DNA from 3 places in the Arthrobacter sp. zg-Y1116 genome. Region 3 is predicted to be linked to each of the others. Evidence: riboswitches for the same ligand, from Rfam matches in the RefSeq annotation. Region 3 holds a riboswitch; each other region holds the start of a gene.
What was found. Region 3 has a riboswitch for S-adenosylmethionine ahead of NNX34_RS02790 (hypothetical protein). Riboswitches for the same ligand answer to the same signal wherever they lie in the genome.
Positions count from the first base shown of each region.

Region 1: it holds a riboswitch for S-adenosylmethionine, as region 3 does, so the genes downstream of both, NNX34_RS14020 (bifunctional o-acetylhomoserine/o-acetylserine sulfhydrylase) here and NNX34_RS02790 (hypothetical protein) in region 3, are expected to answer to the same signal.
Region 2: it holds a riboswitch for S-adenosylmethionine, as region 3 does, so the genes downstream of both, NNX34_RS05985 (cobalamin-independent methionine synthase II family protein) here and NNX34_RS02790 (hypothetical protein) in region 3, are expected to answer to the same signal.

Region 1 is NZ_JANFLR010000004.1:571,145-581,664, reverse strand. Features, by position in the region: gene NNX34_RS14050 (RNA-binding S4 domain-containing protein) at 1-60, shown strand, start outside; gene NNX34_RS14045 (alpha/beta hydrolase) at 57-719, opposite strand; gene NNX34_RS14040 (SGNH/GDSL hydrolase family protein) at 808-1,650, shown strand; gene NNX34_RS14035 (SRPBCC domain-containing protein) at 1,660-2,100, opposite strand; gene NNX34_RS14030 (VOC family protein) at 2,218-2,997, shown strand; gene NNX34_RS14025 (homoserine O-acetyltransferase) at 2,994-4,112, opposite strand; gene NNX34_RS14020 (bifunctional o-acetylhomoserine/o-acetylserine sulfhydrylase) at 4,151-5,467, opposite strand; SAM riboswitch class IV at 5,545-5,661, opposite strand; gene NNX34_RS14015 (VOC family protein) at 5,822-6,472, shown strand; gene NNX34_RS14010 (endonuclease domain-containing protein) at 7,127-7,954, shown strand; gene NNX34_RS14005 (glycoside hydrolase family 2 protein) at 8,087-9,895, opposite strand; gene NNX34_RS14000 (CPBP family intramembrane glutamic endopeptidase) at 9,943-10,520, opposite strand, start outside.
Region 2 is NZ_JANFLR010000001.1:1,261,726-1,272,245, forward strand. Features, by position in the region: gene NNX34_RS05980 (hypothetical protein) at 61-426, shown strand; gene NNX34_RS05985 (cobalamin-independent methionine synthase II family protein) at 496-1,701, opposite strand; SAM riboswitch class IV at 1,721-1,844, opposite strand; gene NNX34_RS05990 (peptide MFS transporter) at 1,968-3,371, opposite strand; gene NNX34_RS05995 (MsnO8 family LLM class oxidoreductase) at 3,642-4,634, shown strand; gene NNX34_RS06000 (amidase) at 4,636-6,036, opposite strand; gene NNX34_RS06005 (rhodanese-like domain-containing protein) at 6,188-6,514, shown strand; gene pheA (prephenate dehydratase) at 6,511-7,491, shown strand; gene NNX34_RS06015 (DNA topoisomerase IB) at 7,542-8,516, shown strand; gene NNX34_RS06020 (hypothetical protein) at 8,552-8,869, shown strand; gene NNX34_RS06025 (diacylglycerol kinase family protein) at 8,916-9,989, opposite strand; gene serS (serine--tRNA ligase) at 10,057-10,520, shown strand, end outside.
Region 3 is NZ_JANFLR010000001.1:598,899-609,418, reverse strand. Features, by position in the region: gene narI (respiratory nitrate reductase subunit gamma) at 1-195, shown strand, start outside; gene NNX34_RS02815 (MFS transporter) at 229-1,461, shown strand; gene NNX34_RS02810 (histidine phosphatase family protein) at 1,500-2,240, shown strand; gene NNX34_RS02805 (NAD(P)H-hydrate dehydratase) at 2,221-3,102, shown strand; gene NNX34_RS02800 (CPBP family intramembrane glutamic endopeptidase) at 3,144-3,908, shown strand; gene NNX34_RS02795 (VOC family protein) at 3,974-4,411, opposite strand; gene NNX34_RS02790 (hypothetical protein) at 4,524-4,928, opposite strand; SAM riboswitch class IV at 4,944-5,076, opposite strand; gene NNX34_RS02785 (LLM class flavin-dependent oxidoreductase) at 5,807-6,826, opposite strand; gene NNX34_RS02780 (alpha/beta hydrolase) at 6,901-7,452, shown strand; gene NNX34_RS02775 (ATP-dependent DNA ligase) at 7,463-8,530, shown strand; gene NNX34_RS02770 (FAD-binding oxidoreductase) at 8,646-10,028, shown strand; gene NNX34_RS02765 (SGNH/GDSL hydrolase family protein) at 10,071-10,520, opposite strand, start outside.

The DNA of each region.
Region 1 (10,520 bases), on a different contig from region 3:
CACGCCGGCGACCTCGTCTCCGTCAACGGCGAAACGGTGCGGATTACCCGCGAGGGCTAGTTCGCCCGGGTGCCCGCACGCAGCACCGTATGCACCAGGAACTCCTTCACGTGGCCCAGCTCCTGCATGTTGATGCCGTGGCCCATGTTCGAATAGAGGATCTTGGTCAGCGCGGTGTGGGCATTGAGCCAGGCGTGCGTGTATTCGATCCGCGGCGCGTCGATGACCGGGTCAGCCTGGTCGCGGCCCCAGAAGAACTGCAGGCCGCCCGGCTGCAGTTCGTCGTCGTGGAAGAACGGGTTGTCCTGCGAAGGGACCACAAAACCGGAGAGTCCGACGACGGCGGCAAAGTCCTGCGGCCGGTGCCGCATGAGGGTCGTGGCCACGGCCATCCCCATCGAAAAGCCCAGGAGGCTCACACTGGTGTGATTGTCCCGAACGGTGTCGAGCCACGCGGCCACGTCCCCTACCGAGTCCACCACTGCGTCCACTGAGTAATCGGCGTCGCTCATCAGCGGGAACCAGGTGTAGCCCGGCCCGGAGGGCTGCGGCGCCCGGACCGAGGCGATGGTGAAGTCCGAGGGCAGGTAATCGGCCAGCCCCATCAGGTCCTCTTCATTGGCCAGGTATCCGTGGAACAGCACCAGCAGCGGGGTGCCGGCCCGTTCAGCTTCGGGTTTGGACCAGAGGACAACAGGATTCCACGCGGATTTCGTCATGCTTTTATTCTGGCATGCCGGTATTTACAACCTACGGTCGCGTAGCCAAGGGTCGGTTTGCAAGTATTGACCGGTGAGTACAAATTCCTTGCCCGAAGCCGTTTCCGCCCCCGAATCCCGGCAGGAGCAGCAGCCGCTGCACCTGTGGTCCCGGTTCGTGGCCATGGGCGATTCCTTCACCGAGGGTATCGGCGATCCCAATCCGGACAGTCCGGGCGGCAACCGCGGCTGGGCGGACCGGGTGGCGGAGGAACTGGCTTTGGGCCAGCCCGACTTTTCCTACGCGAACCTCGCCATCCGGGGACGGCTGCTGAACCAGATCATTGACGAGCAGCTGGAGCCGGCCCTCGCCCTGAAGCCGGACCTGGTCACCATCTGCGCAGGCGGCAACGACGTGATCCGTCCCGGCGGCGATCCGGACCGGCTCGCCGAACGCATGGACGGTGCCGTGGCCCGGCTGCGCGGATCAGGCGCCGGCGTGGTCCTGTTCACCGGCCCGGATCTCGGGAGTACCCCTGTGCTGGGCAGTGTCCGGGGCCGGGCGGCGGTCTACAACGAAAACCTGCGGACCGTAGCCAAGCGGCACGGCGCCGTCATTGCCGACATGTGGGCGCTCCGCGAGTTGAATGATCCGCAGATGTGGGCTCCGGACCGCCTGCATTTCTCCCCGCTGGGACACCACACCATTGCCGCGATGGTGCTGGATACCCTGCAGGTGCCGCATTCGCTGCAGCCCCTGGAGACCAAGCCGCTGCCGGCAAAGAACTGGCGGACGGCCCGCTCCGAGGACATGGTCTGGGCCCGTGAATTCCTGTTCCCGTGGGTGGTCCGCCGGGTGCGGCACCAGTCCTCGGGAGACGGGATCTCCGCCAAGCGTCCCGAGGCCGGCCCGATGTTCGGGCAGCGGATGCCGCAGGGATCAGCTGACTAGACCTGTTTTTCAGGAACCGCCCGCCTGCTGCGCCTGGTCGGTTTTTTCGGCCTGCTCAATGAGGTTCGCCAGGTGGAAGGCCCAGCCTTCCCGGTGGGCTGCGGAGAGTTCGGCGCCCACACCGGCGTCGAGCGCCGCAAAGCCGCTCTCAGTCACCGCTACCGCCGTGGCATCTATTTCGTCGGTCAGTTCGAAACTGACCACCGTATGGGCACCCCATTCGGGTGCGGTCCAGCGGAAGGAAAGCAGCCGGCCGGGGGCGACGGCCAGGACCGTACCGGTGGCGGTGTGCTCCACTCCGTCCTCGCTCCACCGTTCCTTCAGGGGCGCTCCCGGATGCGCGGCGAAGTCCATGTCCGGCCACCAGGACGCCCGGTTATCAACGAGCACGTGCCAGAGAACCTCCGGGGAGCACTGCGCCCGGCCGGAAAGCGAGATCCGATCTGCCATGGGGAATGTTCTCCCACGAATTGCCGCGGCGGGCAAGGGGTAGGCCCCTGTTGTCCGCCGAACGGGGTTGGTATAACTGCGGATATCCCCTGCCGTTCCTCCGGAAAAGGGCCCGCCATGCCTGCTGCACCCGAACGTTTCCCTGCCGGTTCCCCCTGCTGGGCGGATCTGGCCTCCTCCGATCCTGCCCGGGCCCGGGAGTTCTACGCCGGGCTGCTCGGCTGGGACGCCGTGGACCTGGGCAGGGAATCCGGACATTACCTCCACTTCCGGCACAACGGAGACGTGGTGGCCGGCATGATGCAGAAACCGCCGGAGAACACGTTCCCGGATTTCTGGACCGTGTACCTTGCCTCCGACGACGCCGGCGCCACAGCCGGTTCCGCTGCCGCCGCCGGAGGACAGGTGATGCTGGACCCGGCGCGTGCCCTGGACCAGGGCACGGCGGCGGTGCTCGGCGACCCCACCGGAGCGGCCATCGGTGTCTGGCAGCCGGACACCCACCGGGGATTCGCGCGGATCGATGAGACCCGGGCACCGGTCTGGTACGAGCTCATGACCAATGACTATCCGGCGGCCCTGGCGTTTTACCGGAACGTGTTCGGCTGGGAAACGGAGGTCCTCTCAGACACGGATGAGTTCCGCTACACCACGCTGCAGAGCAACGGCCGCCCGGTGGCCGGGGTGATGGATGCCGCCGCTGAACTGCCGGAGGACATCCCCTCACACTGGGAGATCTACTTCGGCCATGCCGATATCGACGCCGCGGCCGAGCAGGCGGAGCAGCTGGGCGGATCGGTGCTGAGTGTGCCCGAGGATTCCGACTTCGGCCGGATGGTCCAGCTGGCCGACCCCACCGGAGCAGCGTTCTGGCTGATGGAGGCCCCGGACGCCTAAGCGTCCTGCCCGAACACCTCCCGCTTCAAGGCACCGGAAATCTCCCGGACGCTGGTCAGGAACCCGTCATGCCCGATGGGCGCCCGAATGAGATGGACCTGCGTTCCCCGGGGCAGGGCCGCTGCCAGATCCGCCGACTGCTGGGGAAAGTAGAGCCGGTCCGATTCCACCGCGGCAATGAAGAAGTCCGCCGTCGTGCCTGCGAGCGCCGCGCGCAGGGTTCCCCGGCCCCGGGCGACGTCGTGGCTGACCAGGGCTTCGGTGAGCACCAGGTAGCTGTTGGCATCGAACCGGTCGGCCAGCTTCCGGGCCTGGTGGTCCAGGTAGCTCTCCACGGAGTACCGGCCCCTTCCGGCCGGGGAGGCGGCACCGAAGGGGTCCTCGGAAGCCTGGGAACTGCGCCCGAACCGGTATTCCAGTTCCGGTTCGGACCGGTAGGTAATGTGCGCAATGCGGCGGGCCAGGCCGAGCCCGGCCAGCGGAGGAATGCCGTTGTAATAGTCCCCGCCGTTGAAATCCGGATCCAGCCGGATAGCGGCCAGCTGCGCCTGGGCAAACGCGATCTGCTCGGCCGTGCTGGCTGCGGTGGCTGCGATTACCCCGCAGTGCAGCACCCGGTCCGGTTCGGTCACCGCCCATTCCAGCGCCCGAGCTCCCCCGAGCGAGCCGCCCAGCACGGCATGCCACCGGGCAATGCCGAGCCGGTCCGCCAGCCGGGCCTCCGCCCGGACCGAATCCCGGATGGTGACGAACGGAAACCGTGAGCCCCAGGCCAATCCGTCCGGGTCCGTCGAGGCAGGCCCGGTGGAGCCGTAGCACCCGCCCAGCATGTTGACCGAGACCACGAAGTACCGGTTAGTGTCCACGGTCCGGCCCGGGCCCACAAGCTCGTCCCACCAGCCCGGTTCGGTGCTGCTCCCGCGGGCTACGTGGGTGCTGCCGGTCAGCGCATGCGGAATCAGCACGGCGTTGCCGGCGTCCGGGTCCAGCTGCCCCCACGTCTCGTAGGCCAGGACGACGTCGGGCAGGTACCCGCCGGTTTCCAGCTCCAGTCCGCCGATGGAGGCGTACTGCAGCACCCCATCGGCGGGGTGCTGCAGCGGGGGCACCGTCAGCGGCTCGTGCCGGGGTGCCGGGTGCCGGGACACAGTCGCTATGCTCCCTTGGCGGCCCGGAACCCCGCGTCAAGGTCCGCGAGGATGTCGTCGATGTGCTCGATGCCCACCGAGAGTCGGACCAGCCCCGGGCTGACCCCTGCGGCCAGCTGCGCTTCGGCCCCCAGTTGGCTGTGGGTCGTCGACGCCGGGTGGATCACCAGGGAACGGACGTCTCCAACATTGGCCACGTGCGAGTGCAGCTCCAGTCCGTCCACAAAGCGCTTGCCGGCGTCGACGCCGCCCTCGATCTCGAAGGAGACAATGGCGCCGGTGCCGCGCGGCCCGTATTTGCGGCCGCGCGCAAACCACGGGCTGGACTCCAGGCCCGCATACGCAACCGACACGACGTCGTCGTGGCCTTCGAGCCAGTTCGCTACGGCGACGGCGTTGGATACGTGCCGCTCCACCCGCAGGCTCAGCGTTTCCAGTCCCTGGGCAATCAGGAACGCGTTGAACGGCGACACCGCGGACCCGAGGTCCCGCAGCAGCTGCACCCTCGCCTTCAGGATGAAGGCCAGGTTCGCTCCGAGGGCCCCGTTGACGCCCAGGTCCCGGGCGTAGACGAGCCCGTTGTAGCTTTCGTCCGGGGTGTTGAACCCGGGGAACTTCTCCGGGTCCGCGGCGAAGTCAAAGTTGCCCGAATCGACGATGACGCCGGCAATGGCCGTCCCATGCCCGCCGAGGTACTTCGTGGCCGAGTGGACCACAATGTCGGCTCCCCATTCGATCGGACGGATGAGGTACGGCGTCGACAGCGTGTTGTCCACGATCAGCGGCACGCCCGCCTCATGGGCCACGGCGCTGATGCCTTCCAGGTCCAGGACATCCTGCCGGGGGTTGGAGACCACCTCGCCGAAGAAGGCCTTGGTATTGGGCCGGACGGCATCGCGCCAGTGGTCCAGGTTGTCCGGGTCCTGCACGAAGGTGGTTTCAATGCCGAACCGCTTCAGGGTGTGCTTGAGCAGGTTGTAGGTGCCGCCGTAGAGGCTGGGGCTGGCGACCACATGGTCACCGGCCTGCGCCAGGTTCAGCAGCGCGAAGGTTTCGGCCGCCTGCCCGGACGCGAGCAGCAGGGCGCCGACGCCGCCCTCAAGGGAAGCGATCCGGTTTTCCACCGCTTCCTGGGTGGGGTTGCCGATCCGGGTGTAGATCGGTTCCAGTTCGGCCAGGGCAAACCGGTTCGCGGCGGCCTCTGCACTCGGAAAAACGAAGGACGTGGTCTGGTAGATCGGCAGGGCTCGGGCACCGGTGACGGCGTCGGGCTCCTGGCCTACGTGGATCTGGCGGGTTTCAAATGACCAATCTGCACTCATGATGCTCCCTCAAACCAGGGGCCGCACAACGCCGCCGGTGTGCATCCGGGTACGCCGGATGTCCGGTGGGGTCGTGGGACCCGCGCTTGCCGGACGCCCGTTTGGCGTACGGCCAGGTCTTCACCCGGGGCACCCCACCGCGGTTGGAGGGTTGCCGGCCAGCAAGCCGGGGCTATCTGCTGGCACTCATGACCTGCACCCATGGAAACCGATATGCCGCCGTCGCGCAACCTCTATGACGCACCGTGAAATATCGGCGCTTTTTCGCCGTAATTCCGAGCTGCGGCCGGGAACATTCCGCACTTAGGCTTCCCTTGGTCGAGACGCGTATCACAACGTGCCACAATGGGCCGCATGCGCTTGGACCATGTTTCTTATGCCTGTGAACCCGACGGTCTTTTGGCCACCACCGAGAGGATTGCTGCTGCTCTCGGCGCCGATTACGTGAAGGGTGGCGTCCACCCCCGATTCGGTACCCGCAATATGATCCTGCCCCTGGCCAACAACCAGTACGTCGAGGTGGTGGAGGTCCTGAACCACCCGGCGTCGGACAAGGCGCCGTTCGGCCAGGCCGTGCGCCAGCGCTCCGAATGCGGCGGCGGATGGATGGGCTGGTGTGTTGCCGTTGACGATCTCTCCCCCTTCGAGGAACGCCTCGGCCGGGCCTCCGTGCCGGGCAACCGCAAGTTCCCCGACGGCCAGGAGCTGACCTGGCGGCAGATCGGCATCAACGGATTGATTGCCGATCCGCAGGTTCCCTATCTGCTCCGCTGGGACGACGGCACCGACGAGCTGCACCCCTCCAACGCCATTCCCGGGATGCCCGGTTCGGTGAAGCTGAAGTCCCTGACCATTGCCGGCTCCGCTGCACGCGTCACCGACTGGCTGGGCCATCCCGTGGAGAAGCCGCTGGAGAACGTGGATGTCACGTGGATTGCTCCGGCGGGTACACCGGGCATCATGTCCGTCACCTTCGACACGGCGAACGGTCCTGTCGAGATCTAGCACTGGGTTTCTGCTGCCGGTTCGGGGTTTTCCTGCCGGATCGGGTTTTTCCTGCCGGTTCGGGGTTTCCCTGCCGGATCCTCGCGGTCTGTCCGCGTGTCCGGATCCCTGCGCTGCGTCCGGGTCCCTGCGGTATGTCCCCGCAGCCTGTCCCCGCAGCCTGTCCGGATCCCTGCGGTATGTCCGGATCCCCGCGGCCTGTCCCCGCAGCCTGTCCGGACCCCTGCGGCATGTCCGGATCCCCACGGCCTGTCCCCGCAGCCTGTCCGGACCCCTGCGGCATGTCCGGATCCCCGCAGCCTGTCCCCGCAGCCTGTCCGGATCCCTACGGTATGTCCGGATCCCCGCAGCCTGTCCCCGCAGCTTGTCCGGATCCCTGCGGTCTGTCCGGATTCCTGCACCGCGCGGCGCAGGAATTGTCACAAACCGCAGGGATCGCGACAAACCGCAGGGCTTCTCCAGGCCGAGGTACCAGAGGGTTGTCCACAATAGGGAGGATTACCCTCGCGGGTCCGCTGTTACCCATCCATCTTTGAGCCCATGGATCCGGAGCTCATCTTTACAGCCGATGCTGAAGCCCACGGTACTGACCGCCGTTCCTTAGCCTCGAGCTGCCGGGCCGGCCAGCTGATCCGCCTCCGTACAGGTGTCTACATGCAGACGGATGAGTGGCAGCATCTTTCCCCGTGGGAACAGCAACGCGTCCGGATTCGGGCTGCTGTGGAACAGGGACACGGTCAGCGCATCCTTATCCAGCAATCTGCTGCGGTCATGTGGGGGCTGCCGGTGATCGGACACTCTGCCGAGGTGCTGCTGTTGGCCGTGCCTCCCACTCACGGCCAGCGTCGCGGCGGACTCCGATGGGTGGAGCGCCAGTTGCTCGAACCGATCACTGCCTTGGAAGAGGTGCCCCTGACGTCCCGGGCCCAGACCGTTCTAGACATGGCTGCCTATCTCCCTTTCGAGCACGCGGTTCCCGCCATGGACCACGTGCTCCGGCCCGATCCCGTCCTGGGTCTTCCTTCTTTGGGAAAGAACCACCTGTTGGAGTTATCCGGGAGCCTGCCCGGCCAGGTAAAGCGGCTGCGGGCTCGACAGGTGATCGACTTCGCCGATCCACGCTCCGAGTCGGCGGGCGAGTCCTATTCCCGGGCCGCCATTCACAGGCACCGCTTCCTTCCGCCCGAACTCCAGCAACAATTCAACACCTCCGCCGGCCGCTATCGGGTCGACTTTTATTGGCGCGAGCAGAGGCTCGTCGGGGAGTTCGACGGCGCGGTGAAATACGGTCGGGGCGATGCAGCCCTTGCCCCTTCGTGGGACACACTGCGTCAGGAGAAACGGCGCGAAGATGCCATCCGCGCAACGGGGGTCAGTTTTATACGCTGGTCCTGGGACGACATCTCAAGAGAGCCCCAGCACCCTGAGTCCTTGGTACAGCGCTTGGTCCGCGCTGGTCTCCCCCGTTCCCGGCGCCGCTGATTCCCTCCGGGTTGTCCAGATCCCTGCGGTTTGTGGCAATCCCTGCTCCGCGCGGTGCGGGGATCCGGACAATCTGCGGGGATCCGGACAAAGTGCAGGGACTGAGCGGATCCCGAAGGCAAGCAGCACGGGTCAGCCCCCGGCAGCCCGGCGAAGCCTCGCATTGAGTCCCCGCACCAGCTCGGCGTCGAGCTTCACCACCCTGCGGTCATAGGTCAACAGGCCGTTGACCTCGTCCTCGACGTCGGTGAGCTGGGTGTAGACCGTGGCGGCAAGCCCCCGGGCCACCGCAGGTTCAATCTGCCGCCGGTGCAGCCGCTCGTAGGCGCGGGCCAGGGCACGCCGGGACCGGAACCGCCGGTAGCCGAACTCCTTGTCGTTGAAGGTGTGCCCGGGGATGCGCAGGCTGTACCCGCCGTATTCGGACAGCACCACTGCACGGGACCCAGCCAGCCAGCCCTTCCGCATCCGGAACGGCACAAAGTAGACGTGCACGCTCTTGAGGTCTCCCCCGCCCTGGTCATGCCAGCCGCTGGCATGGTCGATGGTCCGGGTCGGATCCAGGCCCCGCAGTAGGTCGGCGACGGCATTGGCATCGAACTGGCCCCACCCTTCATTGAACGGCACCCACACCACGATCGACGGGCTGTTGCCCAGCAGCTCCACCGTGCCGTGCAGTTCGGCCAGGAACTGTTCCCTGCCCTGCTCGTCGGCACGCCCGAAGGCGGCATAGTCGCCGTCGGCCCGGTGCGCCGCACCCACCGCGGGGGCAGTGACCACGGCGTGCTTGTAGGACGTGCCGCCGTTGACCAGGTCCTGCCAGACGAGGATGCCGAGCCGGTCGGCATGGTAGTACCAGCGCAGCGGCTCGATCTTGATGTGCTTGCGCAGCATGTTGAAGCCCAGGTCCTTCGCCGCACGGATGTCGGAGGCCAGGGCCTCGTCCGACGGCGCGGTGTACAGCCCGTCCGGCCAGTACCCCTGGTCCAGCAGGCCCGCGTGGAAATACGGCCGCCCGTTCAGCAGCAGCCGCAGATGCCCGGCGTCGTCGGGCCCCGTGCCGACGGTCCGCAGCGCCGTGTAGCTGCGCACGCGGTCGGTTTCCCTCCCGGCGGTGAGCAGCCGCACGGCGACGTCGTACAGGAACGGGTCCTCCGGGGTCCAGAGGTGCGGATCCGGAATCGGGATCCGCACCGGGTTTCCGGGAACGACGACGGCGGCCGCCACCTGCTGCCCGCCCGCGGTTACGGTGACTTCCGCCTGCAGGCCAGTGCTGTCCGGGGCGGACCGGACGTCGTCGACCAGCACCGTGGCGGTCACCGAGTCCAGGTCCGGCACGAGGACCAGGCGGGTGATGCTCGCCTGCGGCACCGCTTCCAGCCAGACCGTCTGCCAGATCCCGGACTGTGCGGTGTACCAGATGCCGCCGCGGTCCAGGGTCTGCTTGCCGCGGCTGGCGGAGCCGGTGTTGCTCAGGTCCCGGACCCGGACCACGATTTCGTGCTCGGCCCCGGGGGAACCGCCGTCCGGACCCGCAGCCAGCGCGTCGGTGATGTCCAGGGAGAACGGCAGGTAGCCGCCGTCATGCCCGCCCACGGGAATGCCGTTGACCTTGACCCGGCAGCTGGAGTCCACGGCGCCGAAGTGCAGCAGTACCCGCTCCCCCGCAAAGCCCTCCGGCAGGGTCACGGTCCGCCGGTACCAGAGCAGCTGCTGCGGCTGGAGGTGCCGGTTCACGCCGGAGAGCGGCGCCTCTGGTGAGAACGGCACCAGGATGTCCCCGTCCCAGTCCCCGTCCCGTGGCGGCTGCTCCCGGCGGGCGCCGGTGATGGCGTACTGCCAGTAGCCGTTGAGATTGAGGTAGCTGTCGCGGGCCAGCTGGGGTCGGGGGTATTCCGGCAGGACGGATTCGGGGTCCAGGGCTGCACCCCAGCGGGTCATCAGTGTCACCGGGCCATCCTATGTGCCGGCGGAGTCGCGGTGCCCGCCTAGTCGCCGATCCCGATGGCAGAACCGAACAAGGCGAACCCGACAAACCCGGCAATGTCCACCAGCGCATGCGCAATCACCAGCGGCATCACCCGCCGCGTCCTGGTGTAGACGTAGCCGAAGAGCAGGCCCATCAGGAAGTTCCCGATGCCTGGGCCGATCCCCTGGTAGAGGTGGTAGCTGGCCCGGATCAGGGCGCTGGTGAGGATGATCGCCGGCGTCCCCCAGCCCAGTTGCCGCAGCCGCAGGAACAGATAGCCCACCACAATGACTTCCTCGAGCACGGCATGCCGCATGGCAGAGAGGATCAGCACCGGCAGCGTCCACCAGTAGGTGTCCAGGGCTGCCGGAACAATGGCGGTGGTGATGCCCAGTGCCCGTCCGGCGGCGTAAACGCCAAGCGTCCCGATACCGATGACCGCTGCCAGAGCCACCCCCAACGCAAAGTCGCGAAGCGGCCGGGCAAACGTGAACCCGATCCGGCGGAACGCGGATTTCCCGGGTTCGGTCAGCAGGAACAGGACCAGCGCCACGGGCAGCAGGGAGAAGAAGATCCCCAGCAGCTGGTACACCAGGT
Region 2 (10,520 bases), 660 kb from region 3:
ACGCAGGGGCACCCGTATGCTTCTAGCCGAAGCCGCGGGTGCGGCGGGGGAAGGAAGCTGATGGCCACGTCGAGTAGTTCCGTGCCGCCGCAGGGCGCACTGCCGCACGGCGGCCTGCGCCGCGGCGCCCGGGCCATGATGGTTTTCTTCAACGTGCTCTACCTGTGCGCCGCACCGGTGTTCTGGTTTTTCTGGACGCAGCGCTCGGCGTTCGCACTGCCGGCCTGGGCGGAAACCGCCGCGGGTTTTGCCAGCGGACCGATGCCGGCGTTGGCCTTCGCGGCCGCCTGGGCCGCGGCGGGGATCCTCTTCGGGCGGGACCGGCGGCAGGCCGGAGCGGAGGCGTTCAATTCCGTCTGTGCACTGGGTGCCCTGGCGGCAGCAAGCGGCATGCTGGCGCTGGTCAGCGCCGGACTGGACGGCTAAGGCCCCGGGCACGGGTGAGGCGGGACGCCGGTCCCGCCCGCCGCACCCTCACGCAGGTCGGTGGCCCGCCTACCAGAGCCGGGCGCTGGCCAGCCGGGCACCTTCTCCGAGCGTCTCCAGCTTGGCCGCCGCGATCTGCGGATGCACCCGGCCGCCCAGCCCGCAGTCGGTGGACGCAATGACGTTCTCGCGCCCCACCAGCCGGGCGAACCGTTCAATCCGGTCCGCCACCAGTTCCGGATGTTCCACCACGTTGGTGGCATGGGAGACCACGCCGGGAATGAGGACCTTCCCCTCCGGCAGCTTGGTATCCTCCCAGACCCGCCATTCGTGCTCATGCCGGACGTTGCCTGCCTCGAAGCTGTAGCCGCCGGCGTTAATCTGCAGCAGGGTGTCCACCAGGTGGCGGAACTCGATGTCCGTAGTGTGCGGCCCGTGCCAGGAACCCCAGCACAGGTGGAATCGGACCTGTTCCTCGGGCAGGCCGCGCAGGGCATAGTTCAGGGCCTCGACGCGGATCTGCGTGAACTTGAGGTAGTCGGCCACCGAAGGCTCGGGGTTGATCTGGTCCCAGTTCTCGGCAATGGACGGATCATCGATCTGGACGATCAGCCCGGCGTCCACGATGGCAAGGTATTCCTCCCGCATGGCATCCGCGCAGGCGTAGATGAACTCCTCCTCCGTCGCGTAGTACTCGTTGGCAATCCGCGAACAGGAGCCGGGGGAGAGTGAGGCGAGGAAACCCTCGGACAAACCTGCCTCGGCCAGACCGGACTTGAGGTTGGCAATGTCGCCGGCCACGGCGTCGTACCCCGTGTATTCCACGGGACCCGTGACCTTGGGAAAGACCTTCTGCGCCCCGGTGGTGATGCCGGAGGTTGGGTCGGTGTAGGCATCGGCGAAGCGCTGCCGGTCGCGGCGGTCCCCGAAACTGGTGAGGACAACGTTTCCGGGCTCGGAGCGGTGCGGTTCCATGTTCCAGATCCCCGTCTCGGCAACGCTCAGGCCGCCAAGCCGGGCAAACGAGTAGGACCACCAGGCCCCGTAGTCGACGTCCGCGGACATCGCATGCCCGTATTCGCCGTCGTTGGGGATATCGATACCCGCCTGGCGCTGGCGGCGCACGAGGTCGGCGACGGCGGCCTGCAGCAGTTCGGCGTAGCCTTCCGTATCCGCGGGGTCGGTTTCCCGGGCCGCGTTCGCGGCAATCAGTTCAGGGGTCCGGGGGAGCGAACCGGCGTGCGTGGTCAAAATACGGTCAGTGCTTTTGCGCATGGCAGTGATCCTTAAGGAATCGGTGCTCTTGCCCGCACCGGATGCCCAAGGGGCGGTGCAGGCCGCTTCGTCATCCGAACCACCCGTGAAGCATGGGGTTGGTGCACGGCCAAGTCGGAGCTTGGCGGCCGTGTCTCCTGAAGCTGGGACCCATCCTAACCACGCCGCAGGGATGCAGCCAAGCATGTGACGGGACGGCAAAAAGGACGGCGGCACCGGAAAGTTCCGGTGCCGCCGTCCTTAGTGAAACGCTTGGTGCCTGCCTGCTAGCGCACGCCGCCCATGAGCTTCTTGATCGACGGTGTCGCGACAGCCAGGGCGATGCCCAGGATGATTGCGGTGACGCCGCTGAAGGTGAAGTAGCTGACCTCAGTTGCGGGATCGTAGAACTGTGCCAGCCAGCCTGCCAGGGTGGTGCCCAGGGAGACGGACAGGAAGAACAGGGCCACCATCTGGGTCCGGAAGATTTCCGGAGCCAGCTTGGTTGCCACGGACAGGCCAATCGGGGAGATGAACAGCTCCGCGAACGTGAACAGGAGCAGGATGCCGACGATCGCCAGCAGCGGGGTGCTGTTGGCGCCGCCGCCGGAGAACGGAATGAAGGCCAGGAACGCCAGGCCCATCACTGCCAGGCCCAGGGCGAACTTCAGCGGTGAGGACGGCTGGCGGTCGCCCAGCTTGGTCCAGACGGCGGCAAACACTGCAGCGAAGATGATGATGAAGATCGGGTTGATCGACTGGACCCAGCTCGGCGGCATTTCCCACCCGAAGATGTGCCGGTCCAGGGAGGTGTCGGCGTACAGGGCCACCACGGTGAACTGCTGCTGGAACAGCGCCCAGAAAGCGGCACTGGCGATGAACAGCGGCATGAAGGAGTAAACACGCCGGCGTTCTAGCCTGTCCACCTTCGGACTGCGCAGGATGATGATGAAGTACGCGATGGAGGCCAGGATGGCGACCGTGGCCATGACCACTGCCAGGTTCTCCGCCTTGAGCAGGCCGAAGGCGGCGGCCAGGGCGACGATGACCACGACTGCGGCAACGACGATGCCCATGGGGAGGTACTTCTTGCGCGGCAGCGGGTTGGTGACCTCGTGGGCTGCCTTGGGCAGGTACTTGCGGGTCATGCCGTACTGGACCAGGCCGATGGCCATGCCGATAGCGGCCAGGCCGAAGCCGTAGTGGAAGCCAAGGCGGACCTGGAGGAGGCCGGTCAGGAGCGGGCCGACGAGGGCGCCGAGGTTGATGCCCATGTAGAAGAGGGAGAAACCGGCGTCGCGTCGTTCGTCCTTCTCCTCGTACAGGGTGCCCACCAGGGAGGTCGCGTTGGCCTTGACGCCGCCGGAACCCAGGGCAATCAGGATCAGGCCGGCGGCCAGTCCCACGGAACCGGGGAGCACAGCCAGGGAAATGTGGCCGAGGACCACGATCGCGGCGGAGTAGAACAGCACCCGCTCCGAGCCGAACACGCGGTCGGCGAGCCAGGCACCGACGATGGTGGAAAGGTACACGCCACCGCCGTAGGCGCCGACCAGGGAGACGGCAATGGCTTCGTCGATGCCGAGGCCGCCGTCGGTGGTGCTGTAGTACATGTAGTACAGCAGGATGCCCTGCATGCCGTAGAAGGAGAATCGCTCCCACAGCTCAACGCTGAAGAGGTTGGCCAACATCCGGGGATGGCCGAAGAAGGTTTTACGCGCTTCTTGTACGCCTGAGGTACTGGGGGTATGGCTCACGAGGTTAATATTCCCACTCCCTCCCGGGGGTCAAGCAGGCCGAACTGAAAGAATCCGCCGGAGACTAGGCAGCTTTCCCGGTGAGCTATGTCGAAGGTCACATGAAAAAAGGATGATTTTGCCAGCGTTACATGCATACCTGCCTGCATGACGCGCGGATTTGCACGTCTGCGACGGAATTCCCTAAGCAGGCAGGGGGTTGGCATGGGTATGCCAAGCCTCAGCGTTCCCGTCTCGATCCTTGACCGTGCCAACTCCCGCGAAGGGTTTCCCGAGCCGGAGGCGTTTAATGCAGTGCTTGAACGCGCCGAATCGGCAGACCGGCTGGGCTACAGGCGCTTTTGGGTTGCCGAGCACCATGCCGTGGCCGGAATTGCCGGCTCGGCACCCGCCGTCCTGATGGCCGCCCTGGCGGCACGCACCAACAGCATCCGGATCGGCTCCGGCGGCGTGATGCTGCCGAACCACCAGCCGCTGGTCGTGGCCGAGCAGGCGGCGACGCTGCAGGCCCTGTATCCCGGCCGGATTGATCTTGGCCTGGGCCGTTCCCTCGGTTTCACTCCGGCGGTGCGGAAGGCACTGCGGGCAGGACCGGCCGAGGCGGAGGAATTCGAAGGGCAGTTGGCGGAACTGCTCGCTTATCTCGACGGCACCGCGCCGATCACCGCCCGCCCGCAGGACCGCGGCCGGACCCCGGTGTTTGTGCTTGCCACCGGAGCGGGAGTGGACATAGCAGCACGCGCCGGCCTCGGCGTCGTCCTGGGCGGCCCGGCGCTGTTCCGGCAGAACAGTGCCGGGCAGACAGGTGCACTGGAGCGGTACCGCTCCTCCTTCCGCCCCTCGGACCGTTTTCCCCGGCCCTACGTGCTGGCGGCAGTCAACATCGCCGCGGCCGGGAGTGAAGAAGAGGCACGGGAACTGCTGCTGCCCGAGGCACATGCCCTGGCCGATTCCCGGACCAAGGGGGTGTTCCCCGCCCTGTCGGCAGCTCACCGCGCCGCCGAACTGTCCGGACGGCAGCAGGACCTGGTCCGCGCCACCCTCGAGACCTCTGTCTACGGGACACCGGAACAGGTGCACGGCAGGCTCGAGGACCTGGTGGCTTCCTCCGGTGCGGACGAGCTGCTCGTTACCGGCGGCGCCTTCGATGTCGAGGGACAGCGGGAATCAGACCGGCTGCTGGCAGGGCTCTTCTAGGTCAATAGCCCAGTTGGGCCGCCACGGCCAGCAGATCCGCTTCCGCACCGGGCCGCCCGATCAGCTGGATCCCCATGGGCAGTCCGTCCGCGGTATCCAGCACCGGCAGGGTAATCGCGGGAAGCCCGCAGACATTCACCATGGAGGTGAAGGGGGAGTACCGGCATTGCCTCGCGTAATCCTCGTCCGCCCGGTCACCGGCGCCGGCGTCGCCGCTGGCGTACCAGCCGAGGGGCCGCGGCGGCATTGCCAGGGTAGGCGTCAGGATCATGTCGTAGGCGCTGTACTGCCGGATGGTCTCGGCCTCGAAGGCGCGGAGGACCTCGACGGCGGACACCAGGTCCGCGGCACTGCGCTGAAGGGCGCGCTGACGCATGACGGCGGCCAGGTCGGTCAGCCGTTCTTCCCCGCCCGGTGCCAGGACGGCGGTGGCCAGCCCGGCCGTCCACACCACCTGGAACGCGTCCGGATACCGTTCGTCATAAACCAGGTCCGTGTCCAGCAGGTCGTGGCCGGCGCCGGTCAGGGCCGCGATACCGGCGTCGAGCGCCTGTACCGCCTCGGGATCAAGCCGGATCTCCAATCCGGATTCGAAGGGTGAACGGGTGCTGATCCCGATCCGGAACCTGCCCTCGGCCCGCAGTGCGGCCTCGAGGAAGGTTCCGGCGGCGGGGGCCGCGCTGGTGGCGCGGTAATTGGGTTCGTCGACCATCGCATCCAGCAGCAGTGCCGCATCCGCTGCATTCCGGGCCAGCGGGCCGGCCACCACGAACTGCCCCAGGTCCTGCTGCCCTGAGCCGGCCGGGATCCGCCCGCGGTTGGGCTTCAGGCCCACCAGTCCGGTGGCCGCCGCAGGGATGCGTACCGAGCCGCCGCCGTCGGTGCCCGGCGCAAAGGGAATCAATCCGGCGGCGACTGCGGCTGCGCTGCCGCCGGAGGATCCTCCGGGGCTGAGCCGCTGGTCGCGCGGGTTCCGCGCCGGCGGACCCACCCGGTTTTCGCTGTAGCTGCTGAGCCCGAATTCGGGGACCTGGGTCTTGCCGAGGCTGATCGCCCCGGCCCGGCGAAGGACGGCCGGCAGGGCCGCGTCCTCCCGGGCTGTCCACGGGTCCAGGGCCGTGCTGCCCATGGTGGTGCGCACGCCGGCCACATCGGTGAGGTCCTTGTGCGCCAGCGGCATTCCGTGCAGCAGGCCCAGTTCGCCGCCCCGGGCACGGTGTGCGTCCGCGGCCCGCGCCTCGGCGACGGCGAGTTCCGGCGTCGGCGTGAGGAAGGCACCCAATGCCGGGTTGAGCTCTTCGATGCGCCGCAGGTAGTGGTCCGTGGCTTCCTCCGCGCCGAGCCCGCCGGAGGCCAGGGCATCCCGGAGTTCGACGGCGGTCATCTCGTGGGGAGCGGGCATTGCGAGCCTTTCGGTGCGGGCGGCGTCCGGGCGTTTATTCTCTCGGACCGCGTCCCACTATAGGCTGGACAAAACGGCACCGTACGGCGGGCCCGGGCGTGCCCGGAACCGTGGTGCGGGGCGACATTTCCGTTCGACAGTGAGGGCAGCAATGAGTGAGATGCAGAGCGTAACCGTAGACACCATTCCCGAGGGCGCGAAGATCCTCGACGTACGGGAAGACTACGAGTGGGAGGCCGGCCACGTTGACGGCGCCCTCCACATCCCGCTCGACCGGCTGCCCGAGGCCCTGGACGATCTGGACCCGGACCAGGACCTTGCCGTCATCTGCCGCACCGGCGGCCGCAGTGCCCGGGCCACCCAGTGGCTGGAAGCCAACGGCTACTCCGCCGTCAACGTCAACGGCGGGATGGGTGCCTGGCTCGAGGCGGGGAAGCCCATGGTTTCCGACAACGGGCAGGAACCGACCGTTAAATGACGCATGCCGCCGACACCCAGACCGCCCCGCATCACCGCGGTCCGCTGGGGGAAACCGTGGTTTATGCCTACCTCGGTCCGGAGGGCACCTTTACGGAGGCTGCACTGCTGACCATTCCGGGCGCCCGGGACGCCATCCGCATTCCGGCGCCCAGCGTGAATTCCGCACTGGAAATGGTCCGCTCCGGGCAGGCCACCGCTGCAGTCGTGCCGATTGAAAACTCGGTGGAGGGCGGTGTCAGTGCCACCCTCGATGCGCTGTCCGCCGGTGCCTCGCTGCGGATCCTGAGGGAAATCCTGGTCCCCATCACCTTTGTCCTGGCGGTGCGGCCGGGGGTGGCCCTGGCGGACATCCGCACGGTTTCCACGCACACCCATGCCTGGGCGCAGTGCCGGGAATGGGCTGCGGGAAATATTCCCGCAGCGGAATACTTGCCCGCTTCCTCAACGGCAGCGGCAGCAGTAGGACTGAGCGAAGCCGATCCGTCCTTCGACGCGGCGATCTGCGCACCGCTGGTGGCGCAGCGGCTGGGGCTGGAAGTTCTGGCGGCGGACATCGGCGATGTCCGCGATGCCGTCACCCGATTCGTGATGATCAGCCAGCCCGGCCTGCTCCCCGAACCAACCGGCTCCGACAAGACCACCCTCGTAGTTCCCCTGCCGGAGGACCACCCGGGTGCCCTGATGGAAATCCTCGAGCAGTTCTCCACCCGCGGGGTGAACCTGAGCCGGATCGAGTCCCGTCCCACGGGTATGTTCCTCGGTGACTATTTCTTCAGCATCGACGCCGACGGCCACGTCGCGGATGCCCGGATGGCGGATGCATTGAAGGGCCTGCACCGGATCAGCCCGGAACTGCGTTTCCTGGGCTCCTATCCGCGGGCGGACCACCGCGAGTCGGAAATACCCCGGCACACCAGCGACGAGGCGTTCCGGGCCGCTGACATTTGGTTCGAGTCCCTGCTGAACGGATACTAGGGCTGGAAGCTGCGGCCGAACCGTTCCGCGGCGGGTGAAAGGGACGCACCATGGGCCGACTGCGGCGAAGCAACTGCGAACATCCCGGCTACTCCCGCCGGCGCTGGGGCAAGGGATTCAGTTACCGGGATGTCCGCGGAAACGTCATCACCGACCGCACGGTCGTGGCGCGGATCCGCTCGCTGGCCATTCCGCCGGCCTGGACGGATGTCTGGATCAGCCCGTACGCCAACGGCCACATCCAGGCGACGGGAACCGACGCCGCCGGACGTAAGCAGTACATGTACCACCCGCAGTGGCGTGAAATGAAGGACCGGGAAAAATTCGACCGCGCCCTCGCGTTCGCCCAGTCCCTTCCGGCGGCCCGCCGCCTGATCACCAAGCACCTGCGCGCCGAAGGCTGCGGCTCGGAACGCGCCCTGGCCGCAGCCCTGCGGATTGTCGACGCCGGCGCGCTGCGCGTGGGCGGCACCCGGTACGCGGACGCCAACGGGTCCTACGGCACCACCACCCTGCGGATCGAGCACGTGCGGCTGGACGGAACCGAAGTGCGTTTCGACTTCCCCGGCAAGAGCGGCCAGGAGTGGCACACCTCCATCAAGGACGCCGACCTCGCGGCGGCCCTCGAACCGATGCTCCGCCGCCCGGACGCGGACACGGCCCTGGCCTACCTCGGCGCGGACGGCGCCTGGCACAGCGTCGATGCCGCCCAGCTCAATGCCTTCCTGAGGGAGGTCACGGGCGGAGAATTCAGCGCCAAGGACTTCCGCACCTGGCAGGCCACGGTGGTGGCGGCCATGTCCCTGGCCCGGATGGCGCCGGCAGCCGCTACCAACCGGGCGAAGCGGAAGGCCGTGGCAGCAACTGCACGCGACGTGGCGGAGCACCTGGGCAACACCCCGGCAATCGCCCGCAAGTCCTACATTGATCCCCGGGTGGTGGACCGTTTCTTCGACGGCCAGGTCATCCCCGTGACGGGGTTCTCCGCCTCGGAGACCGCAACCCGGAACATGCTCGAGAATTAACCGGGTTTCCGCCGGGACCGGCAATAAGTATGCTGATGGAAGGCGCGCGCAGTATTGGCGCACTGGTCAACCACCCCAAGAAGGAAGGTGCCGGCATGAGCGAGTACCCGAACGAACAAGAGCAGCTCAAGGACCCGAAGCCCAGCGGTGTTTCCACCAATGACGATAACTACCGCGGCGATGTCGGCGACCAGGGCAACGACATCCGCTTTGCCGAGGAAGAGGCACTGATCCGCGAGCAGTCCTCCCCCAGCGAGGACGAAGGCGAGTACACCGACAAAGACGGTGCCAGGACGGACAAGGGCCGCGAAGGCGGTTACACCGACTCCGAGGGCACCCAGGACGGCAAGTAACGCCTTCCCCCGAAACGGCGCTGCACCCACCGGTGCGGCGCCGTTTTTATGCCTCCGGCGGCAGGACGGGCGAGGGCGGCACCCGGACCAGCAGGGCGCCGGCATCCACCTCCACCGCGATGGTGGTGGCCGGACCGGTCAGGTCGCCGTCGAGCTGGGTCTGCGTGGGTTCCGCGACGGTCACCGTGACTTTCCGGACCCGGTGGTGGCGGATCACCGGCAGGTCCTTGGGGTAGCGCGTCATCACTTTGCCTGCCACCCAGGCCCAGCCCAGGACGCTGCGCGGGCTGATGATGACGACGTCCAGCAGTCCGTCATCCACCACGGCGTCGGGAATGAAATCGATGCCGGCGGGCAGGCGTCCGGTATTGGCCACCAGCACGCTGTGCACGTTCTGTGACTGCGCCGGACCGTCGTCCAGGCTGACGGTCATCCGCGTGCGCCTCCCCGGCAGCAGCCGGACGCCGGCTTCGCTGTAGGCCAGCCAGCCCACCCGCTTCTTGAGTTCATCCCGGGTAGCGGCGATCACCTGGGCATCCAGGCCGATCCCGCCCATCACCAGGAACGCGTTGTGGGAACGCCCGCCGGTGGAGGCATCTTCGAGCACAATGTCCGCCATGTCGATCCGCCGCACGTCCCCGTGCAGGGCGTTACGGATGTTTCCCGCCAGGTCCGCCACCGAGATATCCAGGTTCCGTGCCAGCAGGTTGCCGGTGCCCAGCGGGATCAGGCCCAACGCTGCACCGGAATGCGCCACCGCGCGGGAGACTTCGCGGATGGTGCCGTCGCCGCCCGCGGCGAGGACGACGTCGGCCCCGGACTCCAGCGCCTGCAGCGCCTGGAGATAGCCCGGGCTGTCCACGGTGGTTTCCAGGATCAGCGGCGGATCCCAGCCCGCCAGCTCGCAGGAAGCCCTCAGCAGCTTCTCGGCGTCTGCAGCAAGCGCCTTGATCGGGTTGACGACCATCGCCACCCGCTGGTGGGCCGCTCCGCGCGGGGCGAACACCGCCGCGTCCGCTGCCGCCTGCCTCCTGCTTCGGGTGCCGGCAATGGCCCAGGTTGCGGCGGAGGCCAACAGGGCGGCGATGAGGACAAGGAGGAGGGTAATTTCAACGGGCATGATGCCTCCCAGAATAGCCGCCGCCCCGCAAAGCCAAGGCCGGGCGGGTTTTGGGTACTCTTGAGACGTGATCGATGTAAATGAGCTCCGCGAAAACCCCGAAAAATTCCGAGCCTCGCAGCGCGCCCGGCTGGCCGACGAGAGCCTTGTGGACGCGATCATTTCCGCTGACGCTTCCCGCCGCGACGCCCGGACCCGCTACGAGACCCTGCGTGCCGAGCAGAACGCCTTCGGCAAGCGCGTCGCCGCCGCGAAGGGCGAAGAGAAGCAGGCCCTCTTGGCCGAGGTGAAGGAACTGGCTGCCGCGGTGAAGGCCGCCGGCGCCGAAGCCGACGCCATCCAGGCGGAGTCCGATGCGCTGCTGCGCCGGATCCCCAACCTGGTGTCCGACGGCGTTCCCACCGGAGGCGAGGACGATTTCGAGGTCCTCAAGACCGTCGGCAACCCCCGCGACTTTGAGGCCGAGGGCTTCAAGCCCCGCGACCACCTGGAAATCGGCGAGCTGCTCGGCGCCATCGACATGGAACGCGG
Region 3 (10,520 bases):
TTCGGGCTGGTGCTCTTTGCCCTCTGGCCCTTCACCCGGCTGGTCCATGCGTTTACCGCGCCCGTGCACTACCTGTTCCGGCCCTACATCGTCTACCGCTCACGGGGCCGGCGGCCGGTTCCGGGGGCTAGGACGCCGCGCGGCGGCTGGGACCCCGTGGGGACCCCCGACCGGGACCGCCCGGGCACACCTTAGGAACCGAGTTCATCTGGCGGAAGGCAGGCAGCCATGTCCACAGCATCTTCTCCTCCGGCCGCAGGCGCAGACCTCCGGTCCGGCCAGCTGCGGAACCTGATCGTCGCAACCATCGCCTCCACAGTGGGGTTCTGGGCCTGGACGATCATCGGACCGCTCTCCAGCCGCTACGCCGCAGACATGGACCTGGGTGCCGGACAAACCTCGGTCCTTGTGGCCATGCCGATCCTGGTCGGCTCGGTGGCCCGGATCCCCGTCGGCGCCCTGACGGACCGCTACGGCGGCCGCGTTATGTTCACCGTGATCCTGGGAGTGACGGCGCCGCTGGTACTGCTCACCGGAATCGTCGGCCAGCAGGGTAACTTCCCCTTCCTGGTGGTCATCGCGTTCTTCCTCGGCATCGCCGGGACCGTCTTCGCGATCGGCATCCCCTTCTGCTCCGCCTGGTACGAACGCAGCCGGAAGGGCTTCGCCACCGGGGTGTTCGGGGCCGGCATGGTGGGGACGGCCGTGTCGGCGTTCTTCACCCCGCGGCTGGTGGCCGCCGTCGGCTACATGGGCACCCACATCACCATCGCCGTCGTCGTCGCGGCCATGGCAGTGCTGAGCTGGCTGATCCTGCGCGAATCCCCGGCCTGGTCAAGACCCACGGAACCGGTGCTGCCGAAGATCACCCACGCCTTCACCCTGCGCGTCACCTGGCAGCTGTGCTTCCTGTACGGCGTGGTGTTCGGTGCGTTTGTGGCGTTCTCCAACTACCTGCCCACCTATCTGGGCAATGTCTACGATTACGATGCGACCGCGGCAGGAACCAGGACCGCAGGCTTCGCCGTGGCCGCCGTCATCGCCCGGCCGATCGGCGGCACCATCGCGGACAAGGTCGGGCCGAAACTGGTCACGCTCGCTTCCTTTGCCGGCACGGCAGTCCTGGCCGTTATTGTTGCCCTCCGGCCGGAGGAGGAGGAGGTCTACGGTACGGCGTTCATCCTGATGGCCTTGTTCCTGGGGCTGGGCACCGGCGGAGTGTTCGCCTGGGTGGGCCGTGCCGCTCCGGCGCAGGACGTGGGCACCGTCGGCGGGATTATTGCCGCCGCCGGCGGGCTCGGCGGCTACTTCCCTCCGCTGCTCATGGGGGCAACCTATGATCCGGCGAACCGCAGCTATTTCGTGGGCCTGATGCTGCTAGCGGCCTTTGCAGCCGTCGCCCTGCTGCTGACGTTCACGGTGCGCAACGGCGGCAAGGTGGATACCCGCTCCGGTACCTGAGCCCTTGGCCTCCGGGGACCGGCGGGTAGAGTCGGAGCATGGGTGCAACTGAACTGATTCTGGTCCGCCACGGTGAATCCGCCGGCAACGTGGCCGCTACCCGCGCAGGCCGCGAGGGCGCCGAACGTATCGACCTTCCCTGGCGGGACCCCGATGTCCCGCTCAGCTCCGACGGCGAGCAGCAGGCGGCAGCGCTTGGCCGCTGGATTGCCGGGCTTCCCGCCGAAGAGCTGCCCGAGTCCGTCTGGTGTTCGCCCTACCTGCGGGCCAGGCAGACGGCCGAACTGGCGGGGCTGGCCGGCCTCACCGGTGGCATGCGGATTGATGAGCGCCTGCGGGACCGGGAACTCGGGATCCTGGATCTGCTGACCTCCGCCGGCGTCGTGGCGCGTTTCCCCGGGGAAGCCGAACGCCGGTCCTGGCTGGGGAAATTCGCCTACCGTCCGCCGGGCGGCGAGTCCTGGGCCGACGTCGCGCTGCGGCTGCGGTCGGTGTTCCGGGACCTCGACGACGAGGAAGACGGCAAGCGTGTGGCGGTGGTTTGCCACGACGCCGTGATCCTGCTGATCCGCTACGTGCTGGAACGGATGAGCGAGCAGGAACTGCTGGACACCGCCGCCGCCAACAGCGTGCGGAACGGCTCAGTCACCCGGCTGGTGCGCCCCACCGGCACCGGGCCCTGGAAACTACACACCTTCAACAGCGTGCTCCACCTGCAGGACAGCGGAGCACCGGTAACCGAACATGCAGGAGAAACCGATGACATCCACCCCCGTTGAGCTTGTTACCCCCGCACTGCTGCGAGGCTGGCGGCTTTCCACCGAGGCCTCCGGCAAGGAGGACCGCGGCACCGTGCTGGTGATCGGCGGAGCGCGCAGCACCCCGGGAGCGGTGATGCTGACCGGGCTTGCCGGACTGCGGGTCGGCGCCGGCCGCCTGACCATGGGGTTGGCGGAATCGGCGGCGATCGCCGTCGCCGTGGCCATCCCCGAATCCGGGGTGGTGGGACTGCCGGAGGAAGACGGCGGGATTGACGGCGCGGCGGCCGGCAAGCGGCTCGAATCCGATCTTTCGACGGCGTCGGCAGTAGTGATCGGCCCCGGCCTGGACGACGCCGAGCAGGCCGCAGCGCTCCTGCGGTCAGTGGTTCCGCTGCTCGGGGAAAAGACACAGGTGGTACTGGACGCCTTTGCCCTCGGAGTGCTGCCCGGGCTGCCGGAACTTTACGACACCCTGGCCGGCCGGCTGGTCCTGACCCCGAACGGTGCTGAAATCCTGCGCCTCCTCGAGGACGAGGATGCCGACGAAGACTCCCTGGACCTGCCGAAAGCCTCCCTGGAGGTGGCACGGAAATACCGGGCGGTGGTCAGCGCGCACAACGTCATTACCGCTCCTGACGGAAGGAGCTGGGAAGTGCCGGCCGGGAACTCGGGCCTGGGAACTTCCGGGTCCGGGGATGTCCTTGCCGGTGCGGTGGGCGGGTTCCTTGCCCGCGGTGCGACGCCGGAACAGGCAGCGTGCTGGGGCACCTATCTGCACGCGGTGAGCGGGGACCGGCTCTCCGCCTCGCGGGGACCGCTCAGCTTCCTGGCGCGGGAGCTGCTCGAGGCCATGCCGCCGGTGATCGCGGAGTTGAGCTAGCGAGGGCTGTATCCCGGCGGAACGGCCCATATCCTGAGGTAATGACAGCGAACGAATACCGGACCGGCCCTCCGGGGCGACCTGCGGCCCACATTCCGTGGCTTTCCTACCGTTTCACCCGCCGTGACGCCGTGGCAGCAGGTTTCTACGTGGTGTTCCTGCTGGTCCTGAGCTTTGCGCCTGGACTCGTTATGCCTGTCCTGGTGATGCTGGTTCCGGATCCGGTTGCAGCCGCCTACGTCCTGAACCTGGCGTTTTACGGGGTCGCAGGCCTCCTGGCTTTCCTCGCGGCCCGGCCCTACGTGGTGCGGGAAACGAAGATTCTGGCTACCCGGCCGGTGCTGTCCCTGTCCCTGATTCCGGCCGGCGTCCTCGTCATGCTCATTGTCACCATGATCGGGGCGTTGCTGAGCGGGCAGGTCGAAACGGCGGTGAACCAGGAAGCCGTCGAGGGATTTGTGGGGTCCGTATCGCCGTGGCTGGTGGTGCCGCTGCTGGTGGTGCTGGCGCCCTTTGTCGAGGAGTACATTTTCCGCCACCTGCTGATCGGCAAGCTCAGCCGGTACTGGAACCTCTGGGGATGCTGCATCCTGTCGGTCCTGTTATTCGCCTCCATCCACATTGTGGGCAAGGAATCCCTGACCCTGCCGGTGCTGATGCCCTACCTGGCGATGGGCGCCACCCTCGTAGGCATCTACGTCTGGGCCGGAAACAACTTCATGCTTTCCTACGGTGTGCACGCCGCGAAGAACCTGCTGGGCGTCATCCTCCTCTACAGCGTGCCGCCGGAGCTGTTGCAGCAGTAGCTGCTGCCTGCGTAGCTGCCGCGTCCCAGCGTCCGCCTTCTCTACAAGGGTGAGTACCGGCGTCGTCAACCGATGCAGAATTCGTTCCCTTCCGGGTCGGCCATGGTGTACCAGGATTGCGGCCCCTGGCTGGCTTCATAAAGGAAGGTGGCTCCCCGCTGTTCCAACCTGGGGCGTGCTTCCTCCTTGGCCATGTCATCCAGAATCACGTCGAGGTGGATCCGGTCCTTGACCGTCTTGGGTTCCGGCACCGTCTGGAACAGGATGCGCAGCCGCCCGCGCCGGCCCACCTGGTCGGGCGGGCAAATGGCAGCGACATCCCGCCAGACCCGGACGCCGTGGTGTTCCACTACGTCCGTCGGTGAGGCGAGGCCCTGGTCCAGGGCGGATTGGAGGACCTCCTGGTCGGTGGGTTCCCTGGCCCATTTGAGGGTTTCGGCCCACCAATCCGCTTGGTTGAGGGCATGGGTGCAGTCCACACAGATTTGTACGTTGTATGCCATGGCGCCCAGCGTAGGTTCGCGGCCGCTCCGGGCCACGGGTATTCGAGACTGCTCAGTTCAGCGCGCTTGCCCGGCTCCGGCATTCATACGAATCCCGGAGCCGGGCAAAAGGCTAGGAGCCGGCCTTTTCGATCCGCTCAGTTTCCGGGGCCCGAACCAGGGAGCCGTTGCATGGAACCACCCGTTCCGGCCGGGCCAAGTAGAAAAAAGAACTCCGGGCATCCGAGTCGAATCCGCCGGGCACCATCAGTGTGGAATAGCGCTGGCACCACTGCGGGGTATCGACGGCGGCCGCGAGCGCGGTGGCGACGGCCGGAACATTGTGGAACCACATCAGGTGCTGGGTACCTTCGGACACCAGGTAGATGAGGTCCAGCTGCGGATCCGCCGTGACTTCGACGTCCGACCACTGTTCCCAGCCCTCGAGGCGGCGGCTGTGGATCCAATGGATGTTGTGCCCGGGGGCGAAGCCGCTGCAGTTGCTGAGACCGGATTTGCTGACACTGGAGATGCTCACAGTGGGTTCCTTTGCAGGTTGTCCTTGCCTGCGACGAATGACGCAGGCCGCTTCGTCATCCGAACCACCCGCCGAACAATGGGGTTGGTGTGGGGCCAGTCGGAGCTTTTGTGCCCGGTAAACCGGGCGAAGGCCACATCTCGTGAAGCTGAAAACTACTCTAGCGGAGGCCACTGACATTTCGACAGTGGACCGTTTCAGAGGGTGCCGCTGGGTGGGCGTGCGTCGTGTGGGGGTGCGCCGGGCGGACCGGAACGGCGGCAACGAAAATCCCTGCTCGCAGAGCTCGCAAGGATTATTAAAGCCGCCTAACCCGGTCCGTCCGGCGCCTACGTTCCGCACCTCGCCTGCCGTCCGGTGCCTACGTTCTGCACCTCGCCTGCCGTCCGGTGCCTACGTTCTGCACCTCGCCTTCCGTCGGCGCGAGGACCTCGGGGGCGACGCCCGTCCCTCCCAGTCGAAGATGTACGCAGGCCGCGTCCTGGTTGGGACGCTGCCCGCGGCCGGAGGGCCTGGAGGAAGGCGCTCCGGCACCTACAACCGCCACCGGAGGAGCTGGGCCCAGCCCGCCCCGGAAGGTGCTGGACACCACGCGCCGCCACCGGAGGGGCTGGAGGAAGGCGGCTTTAATATTTCCCGCGAGCTCTGCGAGCGGGGAATTTCGTTGCCGCCGTTCCAGCCCCGCAGGGGGCGGACCCGGCTGGACCCGGAGGACCCGGCGGACCCGGCGGACCCGGCTGGACCCGGAGGACCCGGCGGACCCGGCGGACCCGGAGGACCCGGCGGACCCGGCGGACCCGGCTGGACCCGGAGGACCCGGCGGACCCGGCGGACCCGGCTGGACCCGGAGGACCGGGCGGACCCGGGCCAGACGAGACTTACCGCCAGCCGGCCCCCGGCGCCACAAGCTTGACGATGCTCTCCAGCAAATGCGCGTTGTACTCCACGCCCAGTTGGTTCGGCACGGTCACCAGGACAGTGTCGGCTTCCTGCACCGCAGCATCCGCGGCCAATTCGGCAGCAATGACGTCCGGTTCACCGATGTAGCTCTTCCCGAACCGGGCCAATCCGCCGTCGAGGTGGCCCACCTGGTCCCGGCCCTCGGCCTGCGCGCGCAGCCCGAAGTAGTGCCGGTCCTGCCCGGTCACCAGCGGAATGATGCTGCGGCTGACGGACACCCGCGGGGTGCCCTGGTGTCCGGCGTCGGCCCAGGCCTTCCGGTACACCGCAATCTGCTCGGCCTGCAGCTGGTCGAACGGCACCCCGGTGTCCTCGGTCAGGAGCGTGGAGCTCATCAGGTTCATGCCCTGCTCACCGGTCCACTTGGCGGTGGCCCGGGTCCCGGACCCCCACCAGATCCGCTCCGGCAGTCCGGGGGACAGCGGGTCAATGGCCATGGCTCCGGTGCTGCCGGTCATGGCCGGATCGGCCTGCGCCACTCCGGCGCCGGCAATGGCGGCACGGAACACTTCGGTGTGCTGCCGGGCCATGTCGGCGTCGGAGGAATCCGGGCCGGGAACGTAGCCGAAGGACTCATAACCGCGCAGGGCGGGCTCGGGGGATCCCCGGCTGATGCCGAGCTGCAGCCTGCCGCCGCTGATCAGGTCCGCCACTGCGGCGTCTTCTGCCATCGCCAGCGGATTCATGTAGCGCATGTCGATCACTCCCGTGCCCAGCTCGATCCTGCTGGTCCGCGCGGCCATGGCGGCGAGCATGGGGAAGGGGGCGGAGAACTGCGGGGCAAAGTGGTGCACCCGCATATACGCGCCGTCGACGCCGATTTCCTCGGCGGCGACCGTCAGCTCAATCTGCTGCAGTATTGCGTCCTGCGCACTGGGAGTCATCGACCCCACAGCATTCCGGTAATGTCCGAAGGACAGGAATCCTATTTTCTTCATAAAAGCTCCAGCGCCGGAAGCGTCGGCAGTATTCCCGGTCACCTGCGCCGAACCAGCGAAAGGAAACAGCCCTCATGCACATCACCATGGTCCCGGGCTATCAGGGCTCACCGCCGGAGCAGTGGCAGAGCCGCTGGGAAGCGGAGCTGCCGGACGTCACCCGCATCGCGCCGTCGTCGTGGGATGAACCCGAGCTTCAGGACTGGATGGCGGCGCTGGACCGGGCCGCCGGCGCGCAGAAGGGGCAGACGGTCCTCGTGGCCCACAGCCTGGGCTGCCTGGCCGCGGTGGAGTGGCTGCATCGAAACCCCGACGGCGCCCGCGGAGTGTTCCTGGTCAGCCCGCCGGATCCCGTTGCCGCCTCGTTTCCGCAGGCCGCGGAAACGTTCCGGAATCCGCGGATGCAGGAACTGCCAGTGCCCGGCCTCCTGATTGCCAGCGAGAGCGATCCGTACTGTGCGCTGCCGTCCGCCCAAAGCATCGCTGCGGCTTGGAAACTGCCCGTTATCAACGCCGGCGAGCTCGCCCACATCAACGAAAAGAGCGGGGTGGGCTACTGGGAGCAGGGCCGCGACCTGCTCACGGCCTTCACCGCAGGGCTGGGGGAACCGGCCGCAATCGGATAAGAATGGGCACATGGACCTTCCAGTGATGCCCCCGGTTGCGCCGATGCTGGCCAAATCCGTCAGCGCCCTGCCCCGCGGGGACTACCTGTACGAACCCAAATGGGACGGATTCCGGTCCATCATTTTCCGGGACGGCGACGACATCGAGATCGGCTCCCGGAACGAAAAGCCGATGACGCGGTATTTCCCCGAACTCGTCGAAGCGCTCAAAGCGAACCTGCCGGAGCGGTGCGTGCTGGACGGCGAGATAGTTATGGTGGCTCCGGACGGCAAACGGCTGGACTTCGAACTGCTGCAGCAGCGGATCCATCCCGCCGCCAGCCGGGTGAAGCTGCTCGCGGAGGAAACTCCGGCCCGGTTCGTGGCCTTCGACCTGCTGGCCCTGGGCGACGTCGACTACCGGAACCGGCCGTTCTCCGAACGCCGGGAGGCCCTGGTGCAGGCGTTGAAAACGGCGCAGGCACCGGTGTCCGTCACCGCCGCCACCGACGACGCCGACCGGGCGCAGGACTGGTTCGGCCGTTTTGAAGGTGCCGGCCTGGACGGTGTGGTGGCCAAACCCCTGGCCGGCCCCTACGCGCCGAACAAGCGCACCATGGCCAAGCTCAAGCACGAACGCACGGCGGACTGCGTGCTCGCCGGCTACCGGGTGCACAAGTCCGGCCCCGATCTGATCGGCTCCCTGCTGCTGGGGCTCTACAATGACGACGGCGTGCTGGTGAACGTGGGGGCGGCAAGTTCCTTCCCGATGGACCGCCGCCGGGAACTGTTCGAGGAACTCCAGCCGCTGGTCGCCGTCGAGGACGGACACCCGTGGGCCGAGGGGGAGCAGGAGAAGGGGACGCGCACCCCGCGCAACTCCGAGGGCAGCCGATGGAGCGGGAAAAAGGACTTCTCTTTCGTGCCGCTGCGCCCGGAACGGGTGGTGGAGGTGCGCTACGACCACATGGAGGGGGAGCGGTTCCGCCATGTGGCCCAGTTTTCCCGCTGGCGGCTGGACCGCACGCCCGAATCCTGCACTTATGAGCAGTTGGAGGAACCGGTGAAGTTCGACCTGGCGGAGGTGCTCGGGAGCTAGCGGAAATTGTCCGGCGGGGCTAGGCAGGGAAGCACTTCGGTGCCTAGCATTTTTTGGCGGCATCTCCGGTCCGCGGGCCCGGCGGCCGCGGACACCCGCCCACAAGGAGCCAAAGATGATCCAGGCAGCCGACCTCGAAACCCTCCGCAACGTTGTCCACGGCCCGCTGAACAGCCCCGGGGAACCGGGGTACGCCGTCGACACCGCCGGCTTCAACCCCTCGGTGATCCAGCGTCCCGATGCCGTGCTCGGGGCAGCCGGCGTCGAGGATGTACAGAATGCCGTCCGCTGGGCAGCTGAGCGCGGCATTCCTGTCGGGATGCAGGCGACCGGCCACGGTGCTGCCGCCTTCATGGACGAGGGCCTGCTGATCAACACCTCCCGGCTGCAGGACCTGGCGGTGGACCCCGACGCCGGCACGGTCACTGTGGGTGCCGGCGTCCGCTGGCGCTCCGTGCTGGAGGAGACAGTGCTGCTCGGGCTTACGGGCCCGCACGGCTCCTCCGGAACCGTGGGAGTGGTGGGCTACTCGGCCGGCGGAGGGCTGCCGCTGATGGGCCGGGCGCTGGGATTCGCCAGCGACCATGTGCAGGCTATCGATGTAGTGACTTCCGACGGCAGCCTGAGGCACCTCGAAGGAGGCAGCGCCGAAGACGCCGGGTTGTTTGCGGCGCTGCGCGGCGGCAAGGGCAATTTCGGCGTCATCACGTCCATGACGCTCGGGTTGACCCCGTTCCGGGAGTTTTACGGCGGCGGCATCATGTACCCGGAAGATGCCGGTCCGGAGGTGCTGGCTGCGTTCCGAGCCTGGACACCCCAGCTGCCGACGGATGTTTCAGCGTCCCTGGCCTTCCTGCACCTGCCGGATGTCCCGTTCCTTCCCGAGGAACTGCGCGGTACCGCGCCGGTGCACCTGCGGTTCGCGGTGTTCGGCAGCCGGGAAGAGGGCGACACGCTGCTGGAACCCATGCGGCATGTATCCGCGCCCTTCATGGATACGGCCGGGCCGATGGACTACGGGGCAGTAGGCAGCATCCACATGGATCCGGACGAACCGGTGCCCGGCCTGGACCGCGGGACCCTGCTGGCCGAGCTGCCCGATGAACTGGCGGCCGGTTTGCTGGGCCAGGTGGGGCCGGGATCGCATACTCCGCTGATGATGACGGAAATCCGGTTGATGGGCGGATCCCTGGCTCTGGATCCTCCGTTCGAGGATGCGGTGTCCGGCCGGCAGGCAGGCTTCAACCTCTACTCCGTGGGACTCAACGTCCCGCCGGCTGCGGACGCCACAGCAGCGGCCCTGGATCTGCTCGACGTCGTCGTCGGCCCCTACACTGCGGGTGCGCTGGTCAACCTCAGCGGACCGGCACGCACGGAGGCGGGCGCCCAGCCTGCGTGGGATCCGGAGGTTTTCGGACGGCTGCAGGCGGCCAAGGCCGCCTACGATCCGCAGAACCTCTTCCGGTTCGGCCACGCGGTTCCGCTGCCGGCCTCCTGAGAACGGTTTCTGTGGCTGGGTCGACCCGTACGGAAGGTGGCGCTACCGATGGTGCCCTCGCCGGCAGCCGACCCCGAACTCGCTGCCTGCGTCCTCGAGGATGGCCGCGGTGTAGCCCTCCCGGTAACCCGTCTCCGTGGGGTGCAGGTTGTACGGGCTTGCAGTGTCGAAGATGATCCACGAATCGGCGGAACCGACACCGTGCCCGGCAAACTCGTCCACCACGTCCACAAACACCCCGTCTTCGGGAACCTGCGCGGCGATGACGGCATTCAGGGCGTCGGTGCCGCCATTGAACAGGGCCTGTGCCTCGGCACTGAGCGGTCCCGGAGCGCCGGCTTCGAACAGATGCGGGTATCCGGTAACCACCAGGGTGGCCCGTGGCGCCGCCTCGGCAATACTGGCAAATGCCGCAGCCAGCTGCGGTGCCAGCGCGGTTTGGGCGTAAGCGGTGGCCTGCTCGATGGCCGGTGCGCAGGTGACCGGCAGCTG